3 regions of the Bradyrhizobium sp. SZCCHNS30572 genome follow, and region 3 is predicted to be linked to each of the others. Evidence: predicted binding sites of a transcription regulator. Region 3 holds the regulator's gene; each other region holds the start of a gene.
What was found. Region 3 encodes LexA, which represses DNA repair genes until DNA is damaged. Its sites were predicted from a motif close to TGTTCNNNNTGTGTTCNG; they were not measured.
Positions count from the first base shown of each region.

Region 1: the regulator LexA is predicted to act here: its motif matches at 1,850-1,867, upstream of recA (recombinase RecA).
Region 2: the regulator LexA is predicted to act here: its motif matches at 3,832-3,849, upstream of QX048_RS13855 (YifB family Mg chelatase-like AAA ATPase).

Region 1 is NZ_JAUESY010000011.1:197,565-205,666, forward strand. Features, by position in the region: gene QX048_RS29960 (hypothetical protein) at 1,082-1,375, opposite strand; gene recA (recombinase RecA) at 1,959-3,053, shown strand; gene QX048_RS29970 (DUF1835 domain-containing protein) at 3,350-4,429, shown strand; gene gcvP (aminomethyl-transferring glycine dehydrogenase) at 4,408-7,281, opposite strand; gene gcvH (glycine cleavage system protein GcvH) at 7,436-7,801, opposite strand; gene gcvT (glycine cleavage system aminomethyltransferase GcvT) at 7,811-8,102, opposite strand, start outside.
Region 2 is NZ_JAUESY010000004.1:577,048-585,149, forward strand. Features, by position in the region: gene QX048_RS13845 (PAS domain-containing hybrid sensor histidine kinase/response regulator) at 1-1,573, opposite strand, end outside; gene QX048_RS13850 (hypothetical protein) at 1,711-2,142, opposite strand; gene QX048_RS13855 (YifB family Mg chelatase-like AAA ATPase) at 2,246-3,784, opposite strand; gene QX048_RS13860 (DUF2336 domain-containing protein) at 4,018-5,088, shown strand; gene QX048_RS13865 (outer membrane lipoprotein carrier protein LolA) at 5,108-5,869, opposite strand; gene QX048_RS13870 (DNA translocase FtsK) at 6,066-8,102, opposite strand, start outside.
Region 3 is NZ_JAUESY010000002.1:338,865-346,966, forward strand. Features, by position in the region: gene QX048_RS06535 (hypothetical protein) at 10-222, opposite strand; gene QX048_RS06540 (ComEC/Rec2 family competence protein) at 366-2,657, shown strand; gene QX048_RS06545 (hypothetical protein) at 3,051-3,491, opposite strand; gene lexA (transcriptional repressor LexA) at 3,766-4,464, opposite strand; gene glp (gephyrin-like molybdotransferase Glp) at 4,670-5,881, opposite strand; gene QX048_RS06560 (alpha/beta hydrolase) at 6,013-6,714, opposite strand; gene QX048_RS06565 (hypothetical protein) at 6,713-7,423, shown strand; gene QX048_RS06570 (HAD family phosphatase) at 7,831-8,102, opposite strand, start outside.

The sequences.
Region 1 (8,102 bases), on a different contig from region 3:
GAATGAGCCTCGGACCGCTGCGGTCCGAGGCTCGGCGTCAACGTCGTAGCTTCCCAGCGAGGGCAGTTCGGCAGTGACACGATTAAATTAGTGCGAAATCTGTAGGCGTGCCTTGCGTCAGATCAAGGTTGCAATCTCGATCGGCCGCCGTGGGACGCGCACCTGGCTGTGGTCGAAGATCCGTTCCGGCACGACTGTCAGTCGGTAGGCGATCTGCGTCGCGCCGTCGACCATTTCCAAGAGTTCATCGCAGGCCGGACAACGCCTCTCTCCCGCGGCGTCTTGCTGCGAGTGAAGCTCGATCCTTTGAAGGCCGGCCCTGCAGGACGGGCACGTCACGTCATTTGTTGTCATCGCCAATATGAAGCGCAACGCACGCGATCCGTTCCCCGACATCACGACAATGACGGAGGGAGATGCATCCCGAGCGGAGCTATCAACGTCGAAAGCCCCGGACGTCGTCCGGGGCTTTCTTTCGGCGCGGATGGTTTCAGGGCCGTGCGCCTACGTGTGACGGAGCCTGCAAGTGTCGGAGCTGGCAGGCTGCAAGGGATCGGTCGACGGCACACCAAAGGCGATACACTAGAGGATGTGCGGCGACCATCATCGCAACGAACAAACAAATCCGGGGCTGATCAAAAATCTGCTCAGACGTACGACAACCACGATTCTATAACGCAACCCAAAGTTTATGACAATGGTTTGTGGCTTGAAGATGTCGTGAGCGCCGGCGCGCGTGATGCGGATCACGCGGGTTTTTTCCGGGCCATTCCTCGGGCCGGCATGAGGAGCCGCGCCAATGGCGCGCTAACGCATCCTTGGGCAGGGTCCGACACGGGGGCGTCCGAGGTTCGTCGCTTCATCTGTCGTCCGTCATATGGTGGCCGTCGAGTGCTTGCACGCCACGTGATGCGGAACCTGATGGCCGGCCGCCGCTTGCGCGCGGCTGCGCGTCTGCATCGAAATCGTGCGCCTGCACGCACGACGAGCCGAACAAAAGCAGAAGAGGCGATGGAACTTCGTTCCTCTCAGGAGAACCACGGAATGTGCGATCTACGCACGCGTGTAGGAGTTGGTAGTTTCAAGGAAAAGACCTGACAAGCACGATCGGTCCAACGATTGCGGCGTTGAAGTCGGCGAGGTCTTCGCTGGGAATCCAGTACTCGCGATGCTTGCGGCCGCCGGCCTCGCGCACCTCGTAGGTGTCGATGAAGCCTCGCAGGATCGCAAAGCGCAGCACGTGGCCGGCGCCGCTCGCCGGCACGTTCCAGTCCCGTGCGATCTTCACGGCATAGTCCTCGGTCAGCACCGGGTAGAAGATCGGCTGCTCCGGAAGGCGCGGCGGAAACGCACGCATGCCCGACGCCTCGATCAAGGCAAGCTCCTTTGGGCCGACAGGGCGCCACAGCGTGAGGGTCTGTTCGTTGTTGGATCCGGTCATGCTGGTTCCGAAAATTGGAAGCAGTCTGCGAGGCTCACAGAGAAGGACCAGCAGGATGATGGGACACGGCCGAGACGACAATAACAATTTATAGTTGGGTCGGCGTCTGCCGCTGGTGCGGGAGATGAGGTTGGAGCGCTCGGACAGTTTGGTTTTAATCCGCGTGATCGCCGGTCGGCGGCTGCGCCGCTCGCGCGCATGGCTTCCGCCTCCAGCTGGAATCGGGATCCCTTCGCAGTCGCCGTCATCCAGCATCCCGCATGCCGTACTTCGCTTCCGGGCGCGCTGATCGGGCAGCGCTCCCTCGCTGGTGCTCGGTGCACCGCGCGCCGGCCCTCGGCCTTCGAGCGGCAGGCGTGTCTCCCGCGGGTTGTCAGGGGTTTGTGAAAGAGAGGTGTGAATGTCGAGAAGAACATATTGCGAACAAAGAACGGATAGAGTACATTCACCTCAAGATTGCTGGCCGACCTCGTTAACCGTTTGTCCATCCCGCGAATCCCCGCCATAAGGAGCGCCAATGTCCGCCACCGCCCTGCGTATCGTCGAAGGTTCCTCCATGGATAAGAGTAAGGCGCTCTCCGCTGCGCTGTCCCAGATCGAGCGTCAGTTCGGCAAGGGCTCGGTGATGAAGCTGGGCAAGAACGACCGTTCGATGGATGTCGATACGGTGTCCAGCGGCTCGCTTGGGCTCGACATCGCGCTCGGCATCGGCGGTCTGCCGAAGGGCCGCATCGTCGAGATCTACGGGCCGGAATCCTCGGGCAAGACCACGCTGGCGCTGCACACGGTGGCGGAAGCGCAGAAGAAGGGCGGCATCTGCGCCTTCATCGATGCCGAGCATGCGCTCGATCCGGTGTATGCGCGCAAGCTCGGCGTGAACATCGACGAGCTTCTGATCTCGCAGCCGGATACGGGTGAGCAGGCGCTGGAGATCTGCGACACCCTGGTGCGTTCCGGTGCGGTCGACGTGCTGGTGGTCGACTCCGTGGCGGCGCTGGTGCCGAAGGCCGAACTCGAAGGCGAGATGGGCGAGTCGCTGCCGGGCCTGCAGGCCCGCCTGATGAGCCAGGCTCTGCGCAAGCTGACGGCCTCGATCAACAAGTCCAACACGATGGTGATCTTCATCAACCAGATCCGCATGAAGATCGGTGTGATGTACGGCTCGCCGGAGACCACCACCGGCGGCAATGCGCTGAAGTTCTATGCTTCGGTCCGCCTCGACATCCGCCGCATCGGCGCGATCAAGGAGCGTGACGAGGTGATCGGCAATTCCACCCGTGTGAAGGTGGTGAAGAACAAGCTGGCGCCGCCGTTCAAGCAGGTCGAGTTCGACATCATGTATGGCGAGGGCGTCTCCAAGATGGGCGAGATCCTCGATCTCGGCGTCAAGGCCGGCATCGTCGAGAAGTCCGGCGCCTGGTTCTCCTACGATAGCCAGCGTCTCGGGCAGGGACGTGAGAATTCGAAATCGTTCCTCAAGGCCAATCCGGACATGACCGCCAAGATCGAAGCCGCGATCCGCCAGAACTCCGGCCTGATCGCCGAGCAGATCCTGGCCGGCAACGCCGAGCGCGACGCCGACGCCGACGGCGAGGAGCCGGCGGAGGAGTAGAGGTAAGACGGCAGCGGGTGCCGTGGACGTTGCGTTGCCGACGCTCCGGCGCCCGTTTGCAGATGTGTGGTGTTCTGCCGAAATCTGGGGTTGCTGCATGATCGAATGCAGTGAGCCTGAATTCCGAGCGCCGGATACGATCTTCAGCGCGAATAGTCGAAAGCGCGTGCGCGGGCGAGCGGACCGGATCCGCGCGGCGGCACCGACATTTCCGACACCAGTCCTGGGCGCCGGGAGCCGATCGCGAGCGTGTTGATAGCGTCTTGAGCCAATCAGGTCGTGCCGGAGCCAACAGCATGACGCGTTTGATTCTAGCGGCCGATGATCCCAGCGCCGGAGCGCTTCGGAGAGGCGGCTTTGCCGACCTGGTGGTGCCAATTCTCCATCGTTTCGTATGGGGATCGTTGCCATCAGATGCCGAGTTATCGGCTTATCTCGTCCAGCGCGCCGCGCGACCGAAGCGCGGGCATTGGTTGGATTTCGCCTCGCGTGGCGACTTCATGGCGGTCGGCGGGCGGAGTCAGAGTTTTCTCGAACTTGTCGACCGTTGCGATAGCGTCGAGCTGTGGATGGGGACCCGTCCGAACGACCAGTTGGTGCTGATCTGGCTCTTGGACTATCTGCGCCATCACGCGGAGATCGCGACGAAGATCGTATTGCGGCATGTCGATGTCCCGCTATCCGATGCCCCGGCCGGGCGACTCGCCGGTCGGGCCATTGCCGGCGTAGAGCTTGCGCGTGAGCATCTCGATTTGGGCCATCTGGCATGGCAGGCGTTTCGGGCGCCCACGCCGCAAGCCTGGTTCGATCTGTTGAAGCAGGATCTCAGTGCACTGCCGCAGCTTCGCCGCTGCGTGCAGGAGATGCTCGATGAGCTTCCTGGTGTTGCGACGGGCCTGGGAGCATCGGAGCTGAGAATCCTCGAATTGCTGTCAGCCGGCTATCAGCACCCATTCGACCTGTTGCCGCATCATCGGGATCGCTTTCAACGCCGCGTTTATGACTATTGGGAGGGAGGCGCGTTGCTCGACGGTCTGGCACTGGCGCCGGCGCCGGCAATTTCGGGCCTCGCCGAACGGCCGTTCTCGGTCGAGATGCACGACAGCCGTGAACGCCTCGAGCGCTACAAGGCGAGCACGCTGTCGCTGACGCCGCTCGGCAAGGCGATCCTGGCCGGCGAGGAGGATTTCAGCAGCCATAATCCGATCCGGCGCTGGTGGGGCGGCACCGAATTGATCAACGCCAATCTCTGGCGTTGGCATGCGGTGCTCATCGCTCCGGATCCCGGCACGCCTCACGTCATTGATTGTCGCGAGCCGTGGCGCCCGATCCACTGGAACATGCGTGAGGAGGCTTACTCCGCCGCCTGGGCGTAGTCCGCCACCGGCGGGCATGAGCACACCAGATTGCGGTCGCCGTAGACGTTGTCGACGCGGCCGACCGGACACCAGTACTTGTCGGTGCGCGAGGTGCCCGCGGGGAAGCAGCCCTCGCTGCGCCGGTAGGCCCTGTTCCAATCGTCGTCGGCGATGTCGTGCACCGTGTGCGGCGCGTGGCGCAGCGGCGAGGCCTCGATTCCGAAGCGGCCCTGTTCGACCTCGGCGATCTCCTTCCGGATCGCGATCATGGCGTCGCAGAAGCGGTCGAGCTCCGCCTTGGACTCCGATTCCGTCGGCTCGATCATCAAGGTGCCCGCCACCGGGAAGCTCATGGTCGGCGCGTGGAAGCCGTAGTCGATCAGCCGCTTGGCGATGTCGTCGACGGTGACGCCGCTGCTCTGCTTGAGCGGCCGCGGGTCGATGATGCATTCATGCGCGACGCGGCCGCGCTCGTTGCGGTAGAGCACCGGAAAATGCGCATCGAGCCGCGCCGCGACGTAGTTGGCGTTGAGGATCGCAATCTCGGTGGCGCGGGTCAGGCCGTCGCCGCCCATCAGCAGCATGTAGATGTAGGAGATGGTCAGGATCGAGGCCGAGCCGTAGGGGGCGGCCGAGACCGGCCCGATCGGATGCGCGCTCGCGCCGTCGGTCGCGGGGTGACCGGGCAGGAAGGGCGCCAGATGCGCCTTCACGCCGATCGGGCCCATGCCCGGGCCGCCGCCGCCATGCGGAATGCAGAAGGTCTTGTGCAGGTTGAAATGGCTGACATCGGCGCCGTAATCGCCGGGTCTGGCGAGGCCGACCTGCGCATTGAGGTTGGCGCCGTCGAGATAGACCTGTCCGCCGTGGGCATGGACGACGTCGCAGATGTCGCGGATGTGCTCCTCGAACACGCCATGCGTCGAGGGATAGGTGATCATGATGGCGGCGAGCTTGGCGCTATGCGCTTCCGCCTTGGCCTTGAGATCGGCGAGATCGACATTGCCGCCTGCATCGCAGCCGACCACGACCACCTCCATGCCGGCCATGTGCGCCGAGGCCGGGTTGGTGCCGTGGGCGGAGGAAGGAATCAGGCAGATGGTGCGATGGCCCTCGCCGCGGGCGGCGTAGTAGCCGCGGATCGCCAGGAGGCCGGCATATTCGCCCTGCGCGCCCGAGTTCGGCTGCAGCGACACCGCGTCATAGCCGGAGATCCGGCACAACCAGTCGGTCAGATCGGCGAACATCGTATGATAGCCGGCGGCCTGCGCGCGCGGCACGAACGGGTGCAGGCTGGCGAATTCCGGCCACGTCAGTGGAATCATCTCGGTCGTCGCGTTCAGCTTCATCGTGCAGGAGCCGAGCGGAATCATCGCGCGATCGAGCGCGAGGTCGCGGTCCGCGAGCTTGCGCAGATAGCGCAGCATCTCGGTCTCGGAGCGATGCGCGTGGAACACCGGATGGGTCAGGAACGGCCGCTGCCGCTTGAGCTCGGCCGGCAGAGCCTCGCGCGCTTCCGCCTCGATCGTCGTGTAGGAGAGCTCGCCGCCGAAAGCGCGCCAGACGGCTTCGACGACATCGGCCGTCGTGGTCTCATCGAGCGCGATCCGCAGCCTGCTGCCGTCGCGCCCGAGATTGATCCGCTCGCCTTCCGCGCGGGCGATGATCGACTCGGACTTGGCGCCGGCCTCGACGGTGACCGTGTCGAAGAAGGCCTCGCTTTCCGGCGCAAAGCCGAGCTTGCGCAGCCCTGCAGCCAGCACCGCGGTCCGCCGATGCGCGGTGCGGGCGATCGCCTTCAGCCCGTCGGGGCCATGATAGACCGCGTACATCGCGGCAATCACCGCCAGCAGCACCTGCGCCGTGCAGATGTTCGAGGTCGCCTTCTCGCGGCGGATGTGCTGCTCGCGGGTCTGCAGCGCCAGCCGATAGGCGGGAGCCCCGCGTGAATCGACGGAGAGGCCGACGATGCGGCCGGGCAGCGACCGCTTCAGCGCATCGCGCACCGCCATGTAGGCCGCATGCGGTCCGCCATAGCCCATCGGCACGCCGAAGCGCTGCGCCGAGCCGATCGCGATGTCGGCGCCGAGTTCCCCCGGCGAGGCAATCACGGTCACCGCCAGCAGGTCGGCGGCGAGGATCGCGAGCGCGCCCTTGTCATGCAGCTTGGCAATCGCGGCGCGCGGATCGCGCAGCGCGCCCGTCGTGTCCGGATATTGCAGCAGGCCGCCGAACACCTCGGTGCCGTCCAGATCCTCGGCGGGGTCGCCGACGATCAGCTGCCAGCCGAGCGGCTCCGCGCGGGTGCGCAGCACCGCCAGCGTCTGCGGATGCACGTTCCGATCGACGAAGAACGCCTTGGTCTTCGCCCGCGCCGAACGCTCGGCCAGAGCCATCGCTTCCGCCGCCGCCGTGGCCTCGTCGAGCAGCGAGGCGTTGGCGACGTCGAGCCCGGTGAGATCGCAGATCATGGTCTGGAAGTTGAATAGCGCCTCCAGCCGGCCCTGGCTGATCTCCGGCTGATAGGGAGTGTAGGCCGTGTACCAAGCCGGGTTCTCCAGGATGTTGCGCTGGATCACCGCCGGCATGAGCGTGCCGGAATATCCCTGGCCGATCAGCGAGGTGAAGACCTGATTCCGTGCGGCGAGTGCGCGCATGTGTGACAATGCTTCGGGCTCGCTCAGCGCCGGCTCGAGGGTGAGCGGCGCCGTCTGCCGGATCGTGCCGGGTAGCGTCTGCGCCATCAGCTCCGCCACGCTCTTGGCGCCGACGGTCTCCAGCATCGCCGCGACGTCGCGCGGCGAGGGACCGATATGGCGGCGGGCGAAGCTGGTGGCGGCATCATCGAGCGGCTTGAGCGGCGTGGTCATGAGCAAATCCTCTATGCCTCGTCATGCCCCGCGACGGCGGGGCATCCAGTAAACAGCGACGGCGAGATCGGCAGACCGTAGCCCGGGCGAGCGCAGCGACCCGGGACCGCCGGTCCCGCATCGCTCCGCTCATGCGGGCTACGCACCGCGCGTCTCACGCCGTATGCGCCTTGTAGGCGGCCTCATCCATCAGGCCGCCGAGTTCGCCCCGGTCGGCGATCTTGAGCTTGAAGAACCAGGCCTTGCCGCCGGCGTCGGTGTTGACGAGCGCCGGCTCGTCGACGATCGCCTGGTTGACCTCGACCACCTCGCCGGTGATCGGCGCGTAGACGTCGGAGGCGGCCTTGACCGATTCGACCACGGCGGCGGCTTCCGACTTCTTCAGCGCGCGGCCGACCTGCGGCAGCTCCACGAACACGACGTCGCCGAGTTGGGCCTGCGCATAGTCGGTGATGCCAATGGTGGCTGTGTCGCCATCGATGCTGAGCCATTCATGGTCGGAGGTGTAGAGCGTGGTCATGGACGTCCTTCAGCGCTTGTAGGTGTTGGGAACGAAGGGCATGGCGGCGACGCGCAGCGGCAGGCGTTGGCCGCGCACATCGGCGAACAATGGGGTGTCGAGCGCAGAGAGAGTGGTCGGCACGTAACCCATCGCGACCGGAGCATTCAGCGTCGGGCCGAAGCCACCAGAGGTGACCTGGCCGACCGGCTCGGCTGAATCGGCCGACGCGAACAGCGCAGCTCCCTCGCGCACCGGCGCGCGGCCCTCGGGCCTCAAGCCGACGCGGCGGCGTGTCGCACCGCCATCGAACTGGGCAAGG
Region 2 (8,102 bases), on a different contig from region 3:
CCAGCACGGCGTGCCAGGCGCGTTCGGGCAGCAGGGCCTCCGCCACCTCGGCCTCGGCGACCAGGCAGGTCTGCGCGCCCCAGTTCTGCAAGCGCCGCTCGATCAGCTCGGCCTGCAGCCCGGCCGGCGCGACCAGCATGATCGACCGTCCTGCGAGATCGGGGCCGCGGAAGCTGTTCTGCTCGCCGCGCTCCAGCGCCGGCGGCAGCGGCACCGACACCTCGAAGGTCGAGCCGGCGCCGAGCGCGCTCTGCAGCGCGATGCGGCCGCCCATCCGCTTGACGATCCGGTCCGAGATCGCAAGGCCAAGCCCGGTGCCGCCGAAGCTGCGCGCCACGCTGTCGTCGGCCTGTTCGAATTCGCGGAAGATCCGCTCCTGCGCGTCGGCTGCGATGCCGATGCCGGTGTCGCACACCTGGAAGCTGATCTCGTTCGGCCAGATGCCGGGCTCGGCGATCAGGGCAACGCCGCCCGTCGCGGTGAACTTGATGGCGTTGCCGGCGAGGTTGAGCAGCACCTGGCGCAGCCGCGCGGCGTCGCCCGTCACCCAGGTCGGCAGCCGCTCGTCGAGATAGGCCGCGATCTCCAGTTGCTTGGCCTGCGCCCGTGGCGCCAGCAGCTCGGTGATCTCCTCGATCAGCGCCGCCAGCGAGAACGGCTGCGCCTCGAGCGCCAGCTTGCCGGCCTCGATCTTGGAATAGTCGAGCAGCTCGTCGATCAGCGACATCAAGGCCTCACCCGAGGTGCGGACCGCCTTGGCGTAGGTCGTCTGTTCCGGCGTCAGCTGCGTTTCGAGCAAGAGTCCGCTCATGCCGAGGATGCCGTTCAGCGGCGTGCGGATCTCATGGCTGGCCATCGCCAGGAACCGCGACTTGGCGCGGTTCGCGGCATTGGCCTGATCGCGCGCGTCCGCCAGCGCCCGCTCGGTCTCGGTGCGGTCGGTGACGTCGCGGCCGACACATTGCAGCACGGCGGGCTGGCCGGCGTCGGAACGCACCAGCGCCTCGCGCCACGCGATCCAGCGCGGCCCGATCGCGCTCTCGATGCGCTGGTCGTGGACGCGCGTGCCGTTCGGCTCCAGCGCGCTGTCGCCCTGCTCGATCAGCTCGAAAGTGAACGCGCTGCCGAGCAGGTTGTCGCGATCGAGGCCCGCCATCCGGCAATAGGCGTCGTTGACGAAGATGATGCTGCCGCCGTGCGCGCGCATGACGATGAGATCGCCCTGCTGCTCGAACAGATTGCGGGCGCGCTGCTCGGCTTCCTGCAGCTCCCAGTTCCGGTCGGCCAGCACCTCGTTGTGGAGCGCAATCTTGTGCATCTTCCTGGCGACGAAGCGCAGCCGCATGCTGAGCGTGGCCAGGCCGACGCAGGCGAGCGCGAACAGGAAGCTGGCGCCGATCGCGAACGTGTGCGGGTTATAGCCGGAGTTCTCGGAGATGCTGGCCTTGATGAAGCCGTACGCGCCGCCGAAGCCGGCGGAGAAGATCATCAGCGAGCGCAGGATGGCGAAGATGGTGCGGTGACGGCGCGTGAACCGGCGCAGGCGCAGCCTGACGTGAAAAATCCGTCCCATCTCGATCACCCCCGACGATTTCGATCCCAATGTCATGGCCGGCCCGCACCATGCGGCGTCGGTATTGCTGAGACTTTGAAAGGTCATGCACGCGCGATGAAGCCGTGCTGAGATGGTGAACCGGGCGTTAGCCCGACTCACAGAACCGGATCGGCGGGCGGTGAGTCGTGGCCGCGGGCCGAGACGATGAGCGCGGCGGCGTGAGCATCTGCTGCACTGTCCTTGGCGAGATGGATCCGGAGCGCGCCAGGATGCGGATCGGCGGCGATCGCGACGACCGCGGTCGCGGCAGTCATGCCGCAGCCACGATCCTCCTTGGCGAGCACATCGTCGACCACGACGAAATCGGCCGTCTCCGGACTGTCGGCCAGCGCCACGCGAACGGTGGCGAGCGCCGGGTCATCGGTGAAGTCGACATGGAGATCGGCGGTAAACGGCGCCGAGCCGAGCGAGATGCTGTCGGCACCGACGGCAATGCAGGGCTGCGGGGAGGGCGCCAATTCGAGTCTGGCGATGACCGCGGCCGCGATCAGCGGCACGGCCGAGACAAGGACCTTGAAACGCAACATGATACGCACCGACGCGGCAGGCCTAATGACGGAACGCGGGCCTTATGGTTGTCGGAGCGTAAAGAGAAGTCGTTACCAGAGTGTTGAGGGGGAGGGGGCGCCCTTACGCCGCGTGGCGATTGTCCTCCGCCAGCGCGCGATACGACAGCGCCTCGGCCAGATGCAGCCGGCCGATCGCATCAGTGTGGTCGAGATCGGCGAGCGTCCGCGCCACGCGCAGCACGCGGTGATAGCCGCGCGCCGACAGCCGCATCGTCTCGGCGGCTTCGCGCAGCAGCTTCTGGCCGGGCGCGTCGAGCCTGGCGATTTCGTCGAGCACGGCGGCGGGGGCCTCGGCGTTGGTCCGGATGTGCGGCAGGCCGGCTTTGGCATAGCGGGCGCGCTGCAGGTCGCGCGCGGCGGCGACGCGGGCGGCCACCTCGGCCGAGCCTTCCTTGGCGGGCGGCAGGATGAGGTCGGCGGCGGTGACGGCGGGGACCTCGATGCGCAGGTCGATGCGGTCCATCAGCGGGCCGGAGATGCGCATCTGGTAGTCGGACGTGCAGCGGTCGATGCGGCCGCGCTTGCAGGCATAGCCGGGCTCGAACGCGTTGCCGCAACGGCACGGATTCATCGCGGCGACCAGCATGAAGCGGGCAGGGTAGGTGACGCGGTGGTTGGCGCGCGAGATCGAGACCTCGCCGTTCTCGAGCGGCTGGCGCAGCGAATCCAGCACGCGCGGATCGAACTCCGGCAGCTCGTCGAGGAACAGCACGCCCTGATGCGCCAGCGAGATCTCGCCGGGGCGGGCGCGCAGGCCGCCGCCGGTCAGCGCCGCCATGCTGGCGGAATGATGCGGGCTGCGGAACGGCCGGCGCGACGTCAGCGCGCCGCCCTCGATCTCGCCGGCGACCGAGGCGATCATCGAAACTTCCAAGAGCTCTGCCGGCGACAGCGGCGGCAGGATCGACGGCAGCCGCGCCGCCAGCATCGACTTGCCGGCGCCGGGCGAGCCGATCATCAGCAGATGATGCCCGCCGGCGGCCGCGATCTCCAGCGCGCGCTTGCCGCTCTCCTGGCCCTTGATGTCGCGCAGGTCGAGCAGGCTGGCGGGTGCCTCCTGGATCTTCGGCTGCGGCCGCGACAGCACCTGCGTGCCCTTGAAATGGTTGGCGATCTGGATCAGCGACGTCGCCGCGATGATCTGAAGGTCCGGGCTCGCCCAGGCCGCTTCGGCGCCGCAGGCGGCCGGGCAGATCAATCCTTCCTCGCGCGCATTGGCGCCGATCGCCGCCGGCAGCACGCCGGCGACCGGCGCAATCGAGCCGTCGAGCCCGAGCTCGCCGAGCACCGTGAAGCCGCCGAGCGCATCCGGCGGAATGGCGCCGATCGCGGCCATCAGGCCGAGCGCGATCGGCAGATCGTAATGGCTGCCTTCCTTGGGCACGTCGGCCGGCGCGAGATTCACCGTGATCCGCCGCGCCGGCAACGCGAGGCCCGAGGCGATCAGCGCCGAGCGCACCCGCTCGCGGGCTTCCGACACCGCCTTGTCCGGCAGGCCAACGATGGCGAAGGCCGGCAGGCCGGGCGCGACCTGGACCTGCACGTCGACCGCGCGGGCCTCGATCCCCTCGAAGGCGACGGTGGAAACGCGCTGGACCATGATGCCCCTCCCGGACAAGGAGGCTAGCGGAAGCCGGCATCGTTCGCAAGAACAATACGGGAACACTGTTGTTGCCGCGCTCTGCCGCAATCCATTAACGACAGCCGCGTGGGGTTTCAGCTCCGTCCGCTGCGCTTAACGCCCCTTTAGTCCGGCCTTCGCATTCTTCCTCAATTGAAGATCGACCCGCGCCTCCGTCACAGCCGAGGGAGGCGCCCAACGAGGGACGTGCGATGCCTCCAGCGCCTGCGGCAGCTCCGACCGCCAAGACGCCCCCCGGTGATGCGCGGACGGTGTCCGAGCTCGCCACCGACATGCTGCGCCGGACCACCAGCCTGTTCCTGGCCGGTCCGCGGCCGGCCTCGGCCGAGCAGCTCGATCTCTACGATCAGATGTTCGCCCGGCTGATGCCGCAGGTCGCGACCGAGCTGCTGGCCGAGCTGAGCATGGCGCTCGCCGGCGTCGAGCGCGCGCCTTACGCGACGGCGCGGATGCTCGCCGTTCACCCCGAATTGCGCGTCGCCGGGCCGATGCTGGCCAAGGCGGCGGTGCTGACCGAGCGCGACCTCGCCGAGTTCATCCGCACCGGCAGTCCGGCGCATCTCGTTGCGATCGCCAGCCGCAGGGGCATCGGCGACGGCCTCACGACGCAGCTGATCGCGCGCGGCTTTCCGGCGGTGCGCATGGCGCTGGCGCAGAATCTTTCCGCCCGGCTGTCCGAGGACGGCTATCGCAGCCTGTTCAAGATCGCCGAGCGCGACGAGGATCTCGCCGAGAAGCTGGCGCTGCGCACCGACCTGCCGGCCAAGCTGTCGCGGGCCTTCGTCGCCGCGGCCAGCGAGGGCGCCCGCGCCCGCTTCATCAAGGCCGCGCCGCCGGCGACCCGCGCCACTCTGCAGGCGACGCCGACCCGCTCGCCCGGCGCGGCAATGCGCGCGATCTGGGATTATCAGCAGGTCAAGGCCGAGGTTGCCGCCCTTAGCCGGACCGGCAAGCTCGGCGACTCCGCCGTCAACCGCTTCTGCGCCACCGGCGATTTCCCTGCCGTGATAGCAGCGCTGGCGCTGCTCTGCGTCGTCACCATCGAGACGATCGAATCGCTGCTGGAGGAGGACCGCATCACGGACCTGCTGCTGGCCTGCAAGGCCGCGCGGCTCAGCTGGGCGACGACGTCGATGATCCTGCGCGACCGGCCCGGCTGCGACGCGCTTCCGGCCGATGACCTCGAAGAGGCGCGCAAGCGCTTCGAGAAGCTCGCACTGTCAGAAGCGCAATGGAAGGTGCGCGGGCTCGAATCGCGCTGAGCGAGCGCGAGAGGCGGCGTCAGCCCGGCGGCGTGCTCGGATAGGCCGTGAAGTCGATCTTGAACATCGCCGGATCGAGCTTCTTGGTCGTATCCAGATTGTAGACGGCAATCGTGGTGTCGTAGCCCTGCGGATCGGTCACGGTCCACTGCTTGAGCTGGCCGTCCTTGGCGCCGAGCATCAGCATCAGCCGGCTGGTGCCGATCAGGGCCTGCTTCTCCTCGATCGTGATCGTGACGTAAAGGTCGTCGGCGGCGACCGCGATCACGTTGGTGTCCTTCAACAGGTCGATGCGGTCGGACAGCAGATAACGCAGCGGCGTCTGCGACAGCGGATAGACGTCCTGGGTCGCGAGCTTGCGGTCGCGCACCACCAAGGAAGAGCCGTCGGCGATGATGTCGATCGGCGTCGGCGGCTCGTATTCGAAGCGGACCTTGCCCGGCTTCTGGATGTAGAAATCGCCCTTGGTCTTGCTGCCGTCCGGGCCGACCTGGACGAAGTTCCCGACCAGGGTCTGCAGCGACGACAGATAGGCGCTGACCTTGGCCGCCTGCGCCTTCTGGTTGGCGTCGAACGAGGTGAAGATGCTGGCCGGCACGTTGCGCCGGGGATCGGGAATGACCGGGTTTGGCGGGGCCGTCTGGGTGGTCGAGGGGCTCTGGCCGGCCCGCTGCTGGTCGGAGGCGCTGAGCTGGGAGCCGCTCTTCGGGCCTGATTTCGGAGCCGGCGTGCCCTGCGCGGCGGCGTGACCGGACGCACCGGCGACAGAGCATATCGTCACGGCGCAGGCGACCAGCCAAGCGCCGATCCGGCGCCCGCGCCAAGCTGCGTGATACGAAAACGTGCTGTTCAACAAGGAGCTTTTCAAAACGACGTCCTGAGGTTTTACGCGTTCTATCCCGGTTCGGCCGGGCAGCGTGATCGTAATCGCGTGAAGATCGGGCACTGAAGCGGCGTTTCTGCGGCCATCGGGGCCGTCAGAACCCGCCTTCCTCCTCGGGCACCAGGATCTCGCGCTTGCCGGCGTGGTTGGCCTGGCCGACGATGCCTTCCTGTTCCATCCGCTCCATCAGCGAAGCGGCCTTGTTATAGCCGATCTGCAGCCGGCGTTGAATGTAGCTGGTGGAGGCCTTGCGGTCGCGCTTGACCACGGCGACCGCCTGGGAGAACAGGTCGTCGCCGCCGCCACCGCCGCCCATGCCGGTGGCATCGAACACGGCGCCATCCTCCTCGCTCGGCTCCTCGGCGGTGACCGCCTCGAGATATTCCGGCGAGCCCTGTGCCTTCAGGTGCTTGACGACCTTCTCGACCTCCTCGTCGGAGCAGAACGGGCCGTGCACGCGGCTGATGCGGCCGCCGCCGGCCATGTAGAGCATGTCGCCCTGGCCGAGCAGTTGCTCGGCGCCCATCTCGCCGAGAATGGTGCGGCTGTCGATCTTGGACGTGACCTGGAAGGAGATGCGGGTCGGGAAGTTCGCCTTGATGGTGCCGGTGATGACGTCGACCGACGGGCGCTGCGTCGCCAGGATGACGTGCAGGCCGGCGGCACGCGCCATCTGCGCGAGGCGCTGCACCGTGCCCTCGATGTCCTTGCCGGCGACCATCATCAGGTCGGCCATCTCGTCGACGATGATGACGATGTAGGGCAGGGGATCGAGGTCGAGCTTCTCTTCCTCGTAGATCGCCTTGCCGGTCTCCTTGTCGAATCCGGTATGGACGGTGCGCGTCAGCTCCTCGCCCTTGGCGCGCGCTTCGCCCAGACGGGCGTTGTAGCCGTCGATGTTGCGCACGCCGAGCTTGGCCATCTTCTTGTAGCGTTCCTCCATCTCGCGCACGGCCCATTTCAACGCGACGACGGCCTTCTTCGGATCGGTGACGACAGGCGTGAGGAGATGCGGAATGCCGTCATAGACCGACAGTTCGAGCATCTTGGGGTCGACCATGATCAGCCGGCACTGGTCCGGCCTGAGGCGATAGACCAGGCTCAGGATCATGGTGTTGATGGCGACCGATTTGCCCGAGCCGGTGGTGCCGGCGATCAGCATGTGCGGGGTGCGGGCGAGGTCGATGATGATGGATTCGCCGCCGATGTTCTTGCCGAGGCACAGCGGCAGCTTGGCGACGCTCTCGGTCGCCTCCTTGGCGACGAGCAGCTCGCGCAGGTACACCTTCTCGCGGTGCGCGTTGGGCAGCTCGATGCCGATGGCATTGCGGCCGGGCACGACCGCGACGCGCGCCGACAGCGCGCTCATCGAGCGGGCGATGTCGTCGGCAAGACCGATGACGCGGGACGATTTGATGCCCGGCGCCGGCTCCAGCTCGTACAGCGTGACGACCGGGCCGGGATGCGCCTTGACGATCTCGCCGCGCACCCCGAAGTCCTGCAGCACACCTTCCAGCGCGCGCGAATTGGCCTCCAGCTCGCTCTTCGACAGCGGCTGGCGGTCGGAGGATTTCGGCGCCGCCAGCATCGAGACCGAGGGCAGGTCGTATTTGTCGTTGGCCTTGCGCGCCGGCGTCTTGGCCGCGGGCTTCTTGCGGGCGCGGGGAGCGGGCTCCTCCTCCTCTTCTTCGTCCTCGCCTTCGTCGGCCTCGTCCTGGTCGCCGCCGTCCTCGTCCATCTCGGGCGCGAGCGTCGGCTTGCCGCGACCCAGGCTCGGCTCCTGCCGGCCTGCGGCGGCGGCGCGCGGCTGCGGGCCGGAGGAGACCAGCGCACGATAGGCCGTGCTCAGGAACCAGACGACCTGGGCCTTGGCGCTCATGATGGCGTGGAACACCCAGCCGAGCCGGATCGCCTTGCGGTCGTCGTCGTCCTCGGGGTCGGCCAGCGGCGTGTCGTCGTCCTCATCCGCGAGCAGGCTCGGATCGGCTTCCTTCGCGCCCATGCCGCCGGCCACCAGCAGGCAGCCGATCATCGCAACCAGAAGAAGGGCGCCGAGCACCAGCCGATAGATCACACCGGGCGGACCGAACACCACGGCCGGTGCGCGCACCAGGGCGTCGCCGACCACGCC
Region 3 (8,102 bases):
GCGTGTGGCTCAGCTGATCGCGTCCTGCCCGGCCTCGGTCAGCGTCGGCACGCCGTCGGTGAGTTCGACGAGGCCGCGCTCGGTGAGCAGCGAAAGATCTTCGTCGGCGACAGGGGACAGCGTCAGCCGGTGGGCCTTGATGTCCCGGAGAGTCCAGCGCAGGTGGATCGCCTTCTCGAGCGCGAGGTCGGCGAAGGGGTCTTCAGGGTCGTGGGCGTCCATCCCCTGAAAAGCACGTGCGGCGCAAAAAGTTCCCCCGCAGCGGCCGTGCAGATCTCCAGGATTCCCGTTCCGTTCTGCTAGGCGCGCTCGCGCAGCTTCCGGTAGCCTTTCCGCCCGTCGGGTAACGGGTTGGTGTGGGGGCAATGGCGGAGCCGGTCAGGCCGCCGGGAGGGCGTCGCGGGATCGCGGGCGTGATGGCCGATGTCTGGCCGCCGCGCGGCGCGCTGGCCGGCGGCTGGCCCGCGATCGGGTCCGGTGCGTCGTCGGTGTTCGCCGCTCGCCTGAAGAGCTGGGCGGCCGAGGAGGCCGGGGCGGGCCGGCTGCTGCCCTGGGTGCCGGTGGCGTTCGGGGCCGGCATCGCGCTGTACTTCACCGCCGATCACGAGCCCGTGCTCTGGATTGCCGCCACCACCGCGGCGCTGCTCGGCATCGTCGCCATCATGATGCGGCGGCATCGGCTGTTTCCGGTTGCCGTGATGATTGCGGCGGCGGCGTGCGGCTTCGCCGCGGCGACTGTCAAGACCGCGCGCGTCGCGCATCCGGTGCTGGCGCGGCCGTTGTATTCGGTGGCGCTGTCCGGCTTCGTCGAGGCGCGCGACATCCGCGAGCGCAGCGACCGCATCGTGCTGCGGGTGACGTCGATGGAGAGCCCGCGCAACGCCGTCACCATCGCGCGTGTCAGGCTCGCGGTGCGCAAGGGCGCGGCGCCCGAGGTCGGCAGCTTCGTGCAGCTCAAGGCGCGGCTGCTGCCGCCGATGGCCCCGGTGCGGCCGGGATCCTACGACTTCGCGCGCGACATGTTCTTCCAGGGCATCGGCGCCTCCGGCTTCGTGATGGGCGCGATCACGACGGCGACGCCGCCGCAGGCCGCCGGCTTCGGCCTGGGCTATGCGGCGGCCATGCAGGGTCTGCGCGATGCGATCGACGCACGCATCCGCGGCCGCCTGTCGGGCGACGAACGCGCCATCGCCACCGCGCTGCTGACCGGCCGGCGCGACGCCATCACGCCCGATGTCAACGACGCGATGTTCGTCTCCGGTCTCGGCCACGTGCTGTCGATCTCCGGCTATCACATGGCGGTCGTCGCCGGTGTCGTGTTCTTCGCCGTGCGCGCGCTGCTGGCGCTGATCCCCGGCCTCACCATCAGCCACCCGATCAAGAAATGGGCGGCGGCCGCAGCGCTGGTCGCGGCGGCGTTCTATCTGTTGCTCTCAGGCGCGGAGGTCGCGACCCAAAGGTCGTTCTTCATGACGGCCGTGGTGCTGATCGCGGTCATGGTCGACCGCCGCGCCGTCACCTTCCGTACGCTCGCGGTCGCCGCGTTGATCGTGCTGGTCGCAGCTCCCGAAGCGCTGGTGCATCCGAGCTTCCAGATGTCGTTCGCGGCGACGCTCGGCCTGGTCGCGCTGGTGCAGTTCGGGCTGCCCAGACTGTTTGCGACGCCGGACAGCTCCACGACGCAGCGCATCGCGCTGTGGGGCGGCCGCGAGCTTGCGATGCTGTTGCTGGCCTCGCTGATCGCGGGGCTCGCGACCACGCCCTATGCCGCCTTCCATTTCCATCGCGTCACGCCCTATGGCGTGCTCGCGAATCTCGCGGCGATGCCGGTCGTCTCGGCGCTGGTGATGCCGGCCGGCCTGATGGGCCTCGTGGCGGCGCCGTTCGGGCTCGACGGTCCCTGGTGGACCCTGATGGGCCTCGGCATCGACTGGATGATCGCGGTGACGCGCTGGGTGGCAGCGCTGCCCGGCGCGGTCGGACGCATCCCGGCCTTCGGCATCGGTCCACTGATCCTGGCCAGCCTCGGTGTCATCCTGATCGGCCTGCTGCGCACCCCGCTGCGGTGGTCGGGCGCCGTGGGGCTCGTGGTGGCCACCGCGTGGGCCGCCGCGACGCCGCTGCCCGACGTGCTGATCGCCGGCGATGGGCGCGCGGTGGCGGTGCGCGGCCGTGACGGGCGCCTGCATGTGATGCGCACCGGCAAGGACGTGTTCGCCACCAAGGAGTGGCTCGCGGCCGACGCCGATGCCCGGCTGCCGGCGGATTCATCGCTCGCCGATGGCGTCTCCTGCGACGAGGCGGGCTGCGTGGTCGCGATGGCCGATGGCCGCTTCGCCGCCGTGACCCTGCGCGCCGAGGCGCTCGCCGATGATTGCGCCCGTGCTGCGCTCATCGTCACCGCGCGCGCCGCGCCGTCATCCTGCGCGGCGGCCGTCATCGATCGCGAGCGGCTGCGGCAGCAGGGCGCCTTGATGCTGGTGCAGCGGGGCAGGAGCTTCGCCGTCACGCCGGCGCGCGCCGGCGGCACCGACCGCCCATGGTGGCCGGCGCCCGCCGAGGCCGGCGAGTTCGACACGACGCTGACGCCGCGCGCGCCGGCCGTGCGGCCTCAGGACGCGACGCCGCCGGAGACGGAGCAGGGCGAGGAAGACTGAGTGCCGGGCAGCTCGAACGTGCCGAGATGATACTCGGTGTCGCCAGGTCCATGTTGCCAAGTCCATCGAACAGCGAGGGGCTTTCGGCCAGCGTGAACGCAGCGCGCGGATAGCGTTGCCAGATGGCGATGTCGTCAGCCGTGACTGTCAGCCATCCGAACACAAGCATATTGCAGCCGGGCTCGGTGATCCCGGCGGCCTTGTTCCAATCGATCTTGTTGACCACGGCGGCAGGCTCCCCCGGCACATCATGGCGGCCGAGGGATGTCGTTCCTATCCGATGCGATGCCGGGGCGTAAGGTTCGCCCGAGAGGACTTTGCGCTTGCAGAACCCAAATCTCCCACGGTCGAAAGCTCGCTCACGACCGAGAGAAATGCCGATGCGGAGACCCCTCAGGTGATGCTGATGCGGCGAATCGGTGTGGCCTGCGAAGGCGGCACGTCCTCGGCGATGTCCGGGCGTCGCTCCGCCGGCTGCTTGCTGACCGGCAATTGCAGCACGGTGACGCGCTGGCCCTCGCAGAGCTGGGTCACCAGCACGTGGCGGCCATCGGCGAATTCGATCGCGTCGTGATGGCGATCGGGAATGTGAGTCTCGATGCTGTTGAACTTTGCGACGCGCTCGCGGATCGTCCGGGTCCAGAGCCAGCGGCTGTCGTAGCGGACGTCCTCGGCGAAGGCCAACTCGGTGCCGGGCAGCATGCAGACTGCGACGGTCGGCTCGCTCTCCAGCGCGAAGCCGCGGGTGGCGGTGCCACGGAAGGTCATCGAGATCAACGTCTCGCCGACCTTGGCGGGACGGGACGCAACCGCATGGAGGCTGTAGTCACACATCGGATCGCTCCTCGTTGAGAGATAGCCGACCCACGCTCCCCCCGGACAGGCGCAGGCCTCTATCAGAGTGGACATCGATGGTGATGTTAGCGCGCGCTTCGCGGCAATTCTGCGCTGATCTGCATCGCGTGTGCCCGCGGCCGATCACAAGCGTTTGAGCATGCCGCGCTGCACATCATGAGGTGCATTCGCGCGTGACGTATTTTGCTGGGCAGCCTCCGATCGGCGGCGAAAGCGCGTGCGCCCGCCGCCCATCGACCGATCCCATTCGCGATCAGTACTTGCGGTACAGCCCGACCAGCTTGCCTTGGATCTTCACCCGGTTCGGCGGCAGGATGCGTACCTCGTAGGCGGTGTTGGCCGGCTCCAGCGCGATCGATGCGCCGCGGCGGCGGAAGCGCTTCAACGTCGCTTCCTCATCGTCGATCAGCGCCACCACGATGTCGCCGGTGTCGGCGGTCTCGTTGCGTTGGATCAGCGCCATGTCGCCGTCGAGGATGCCGGCATCGACCATGGAGTCGCCGCGCACCTCAAGCGCATAGTGATCGCCGTTGCCGAGCATGTCGGCAGGCACGCTGATGGTGTGGCTGCGCGTCTGTAGCGCCTCGATCGGAGTACCGGCGGCGATGCGGCCCATCACCGGCACTGCGACGGGGCGCTCGCCATCGTCCAGCGCGGGAGTGCTGGTGCGCACCTTGCCGAGATTGCCCTCGATCACCGATGGGGTGAAGCCGCGGCGGTTGTTGGCGGCCTGTGACAGCTCGGGCAGCTTGATCACCTCGATCGCGCGGGCGCGGTTGGGCAGCCGGCGGATGAAGCCGCGCTCCTCGAGCGCCGTGATCAGGCGATGAATGCCGGACTTCGAGCGCAGATCGAGCGCATCCTTCATCTCGTCGAAGGACGGCGGCACGCCGGCTTCCTTGAGCCGCTCGTTGATGAACCGCAGAAGTTCGTACTGTTTGCGCGTCAGCATCTCGACCTGGTCCCCGGTTTGTTGTCGTCCGAGTCCAGGAGCTGCGCCTCGCGCACAAACCGGCTGAGAGCGCCCTGGAGTCGGACCGTCATCGCGTCGCCCGCAACATACTAAAAACAAATCATGAACGGACACTATATGTTCGATGTGTGTTCCGCAATCCTAAAAATATGATGAACAGACCGGGCTTTACCGGGGAAGCGGCTCAGTTCGGCAGGCGCAGGATCTCGCACGGGCTGCCCGCAGGCGCCTTCGGCGCAAACGCCGGCCGGATCACCACAGCCTGCGAGAGCGCGAGATTGCCGAGCAGCGACGAATCCTGCTGGCTCACCGGGGTCGCGACCAGCGTGCCGTCGGCGCGCTCTTCGAGCTGTGCCCGCAGATAGTCCTCGCGCGAATCGTTCGGCCCCAGTTCGCGGCCGAGCAGGGCGGTCTCGCGCGGCATCACGGCCTCGTCACGGCCGAGCAGCCGCCGAATCAGCGGCACCAGGAACAGGATGGCGCAGACATAGGACGACACCGGATTGCCGGGCAGTCCGATCACCCTGATGTCGCCGAGCCGTCCGTGCATCATCGGCTTGCCCGGCCGCATCGCGATCTTCCAGAACGCCATCTCGACGCCCTCGGCTTCGAGCGCCTGCTTGACGAGGTCGTGATCGCCGACCGAGGCGCCGCCGGTCGTGATCAGGATGTCGGCCTTGGCCTCGCGGGCCCGGCGGATGCCGGCGATCGTCGCCTGCATCGTATCCGCGGCGATGCCCAGATCGATCGGGGTCCCGCCCTCGTTGCGCACCAGCGCCCGCAAGGCGTAGCCGTTGGAATAGACGATCTGGCCCGGGCCGGGCGTCGAGCCCGGCATCACCAGCTCGTCGCCGGTGGCGAGCAGCGCCACCTTCGGCCGGCGCCGCACCGGCAGCGCCGGATGATTCATGCTGGCCGCCAGCGACAGGTCGCGGTCGCTGAGCCGGCGCCCGGACTTCAGCAGCACCATGCCCTGGTGAAAGTCGACGCCCGCCGGCCGGATATGCCGGCCCTTGATCGCGGCCTCGGTGATCACGACGTGGCCGTCTTCGGCGATCGTGTCCTCCTGGATCACCACCGCGTCCGCGCCCTCCGGAACAACGCCACCGGTGAAGATCCGCGCCGCCTCGCCGGGTCCAACCACGCGATCGAACGGCCGCCCTGCCGCAACCTCGCCGATGACCTTCAGCCGCGCCTTGGCCTGGGCGGCGTCCGCCGCGCGCACGGCATAGCCGTCCATCGCCGACATTGCCTCGGGCGGCTGCGTCCGCAGCGCCGCGAGGTCCCGCGCCAGGATGCGGTGAAACGCTTCGTCCAGCCCGACCTGCTCCTCGGCCAGCGGCTCGGCGCCGGCGAGCACGGCGGACAACGCATCAGACACCGGCATCAGGGCCATGGGATTTCCTTCGGACGGAGACGGCAGATCGAATGAATCGCCTTCTAACCGAACGCGCACGGCGCGGCCAAGGGCCTAGGCCGCTCCCTGCGTTCTGACCGTCTGCTGTGGGCCGTTTCCGGGCCGCTGCCTCACGATCGCGCGAGAAAGTCTGCAATCAACCGCATGACCTCCTGCGGACGTTCCAGGCTCGGCAGGTGCGCCGTTCCGGCCAGCTCATGTCCTGACCCGTTCGGCATTGTTGCGGCGAGCAGCCTGCTTCGCTGCTGGATGTGAGGAAAGTCCAAGTCCCCCCGGATGACGAGCGATGGCGCGACGATCTCCGCGAGGCGCGGGAAGGCTGGTGCCATATCGAGAGTCGCGCCGGTTGGCGGCGCGCGGAGTGCGGCGGCGTTCTTCTTCAGGAACGTCTCGCGCGGCTCGCCGGAGATGCGTCCCTCGCGCTGCAAGGGACCGTCGACCCACAGATGCGTCTTGATAGCGCTGACCCGATCCCAATCCTGTGCGGCCTCGGCAGCGGCCAACGACGCCGTTAGCGCCTTGATCTCCGGTGGATAGACCGGCTCCGGCGCGCCGCTGATCGAAGGTGCGATCAGCACCAGCGATGCCATACGTGACGGATGGCGAGGCGCGAAGTCGAGCGCGATGCGGCCTCCTTGCGAGCAGGCAATCAGCGTCGCCGGCCGCCCCGGCGCGAGCGCGTCGACGACGGCGAGCAGGTCCTCGACCGGAGAATGAGCTTCCTCATAGGCGACCGTCTCACCAAATCCGCGCCGGTCATAGGCGATCGTCATATGCGCTGCCGCGACGCCCTCGATCTGCGCGCGCCACATGGACGAGCATTGGACCGTGGACCAGCCGATCTACGATCCCAGCACGATCGACTGCCCGGTGCTCGTGCTCGCGGCGGAATGGGATGTGGATGTCCGCTTCGGGATGGCGCACGACCTGTTCGTTCGCCTCGTGAGCGCGCCATACAAGCGCCTGGTCGAGATCGGGCAGGGCACGCACATGATCCTGATGGAGCGGAATCGAACGGCAGGCGTTCGACGTGGTGATCGGATTTCTCAACGAGCGCGTCGTGCCGGCGCGTTGATCGTCGCGCGGACGACCTGCACCGCGTCAGAGCGGATGCCGAATCCAGACATTCGGCTCGACATAGGCGGCATGGTCGTGCTCGACCGCCGCGAGCACGGGCACGAGAGCACCGGGGACCTCGATCTCACCCGAGCGATCGAAGGTCACGCCGGTCCATTGCGACCAATCGGCGAGCGTGCCGACGATGGTCATCGAGCACGGCGCGATCTTGACGATCTCGCCGCCGATGCCGATGCGCTTAGGCGCCGGCTCGTCTGCGACCAGCGGATGTGGCGGGAGACGGGCCGGATGGCGCCGTTGCCGGCGGTCGCATTTAAGATTCGCTTTTTCGGAAAAAGCTGCTATGCTGATTTGGTCCCGTGCTCGACAGGAGGGGCGCTTCGCGATCGTCACGGACGTGGAGCGCGGGATGCGGTGGCCGCGACGTGTCGCAGCGTGCCCTGATGGCGCGCGGACGAACGGCATGGCGCGGACGTGAAGTCGCGTGGTCCTGGCATCCCGAAGCTGATGCCAAGCCGGCGGGTGCTGATGATCCCGTCGGCGACGGTGGCCAACAAGCCGAGCACCGGGGAGATCGCGTATAAGCGTGAAGACCATCGCGCAGGGAATGCCGGATGTCGGCTGGACCTGTGGTGACTGCCGCCTGCTTTTTTTCTGCAGGCGGGCCATGGGTTGCGGCCTGCAGCCCGGCATTCCCTGCGCCCTCCGATTGGAGGAGGGTGAAATGAGAGCAGCAAAGCTCGGGCACATCGTGTCGCGAGAACAATTTTGCACGAGTGGGCACCGTCATTGCGAGCGCAGCCTTTCAGAACGTTACGCCGCTGGCCATGACGCACTCTTGCGCGACGCGATCAGATCCCGAGCGCCTCCAGCGCCGCGGCGATGTCGGCCGTCGAGCGCACCAGCACCGCCTGCAGCCCGCTCGTCCGCGCGCCGTCGATGTTTTCAGCGAGATCGTCGAAGAATACGATGCGCTCGGCGGGCACGCCGATCGCCTGCACGACGTGATCATACGCCTCGGCATCCGGCTTTCGCAGGCCGATCGACGACGACAGGAAGATCTCGCGAAAGTGACCAAGCAGGTCGGCATAGCGCGGCGAGAAGTGATCGATGTGCGGCTTGT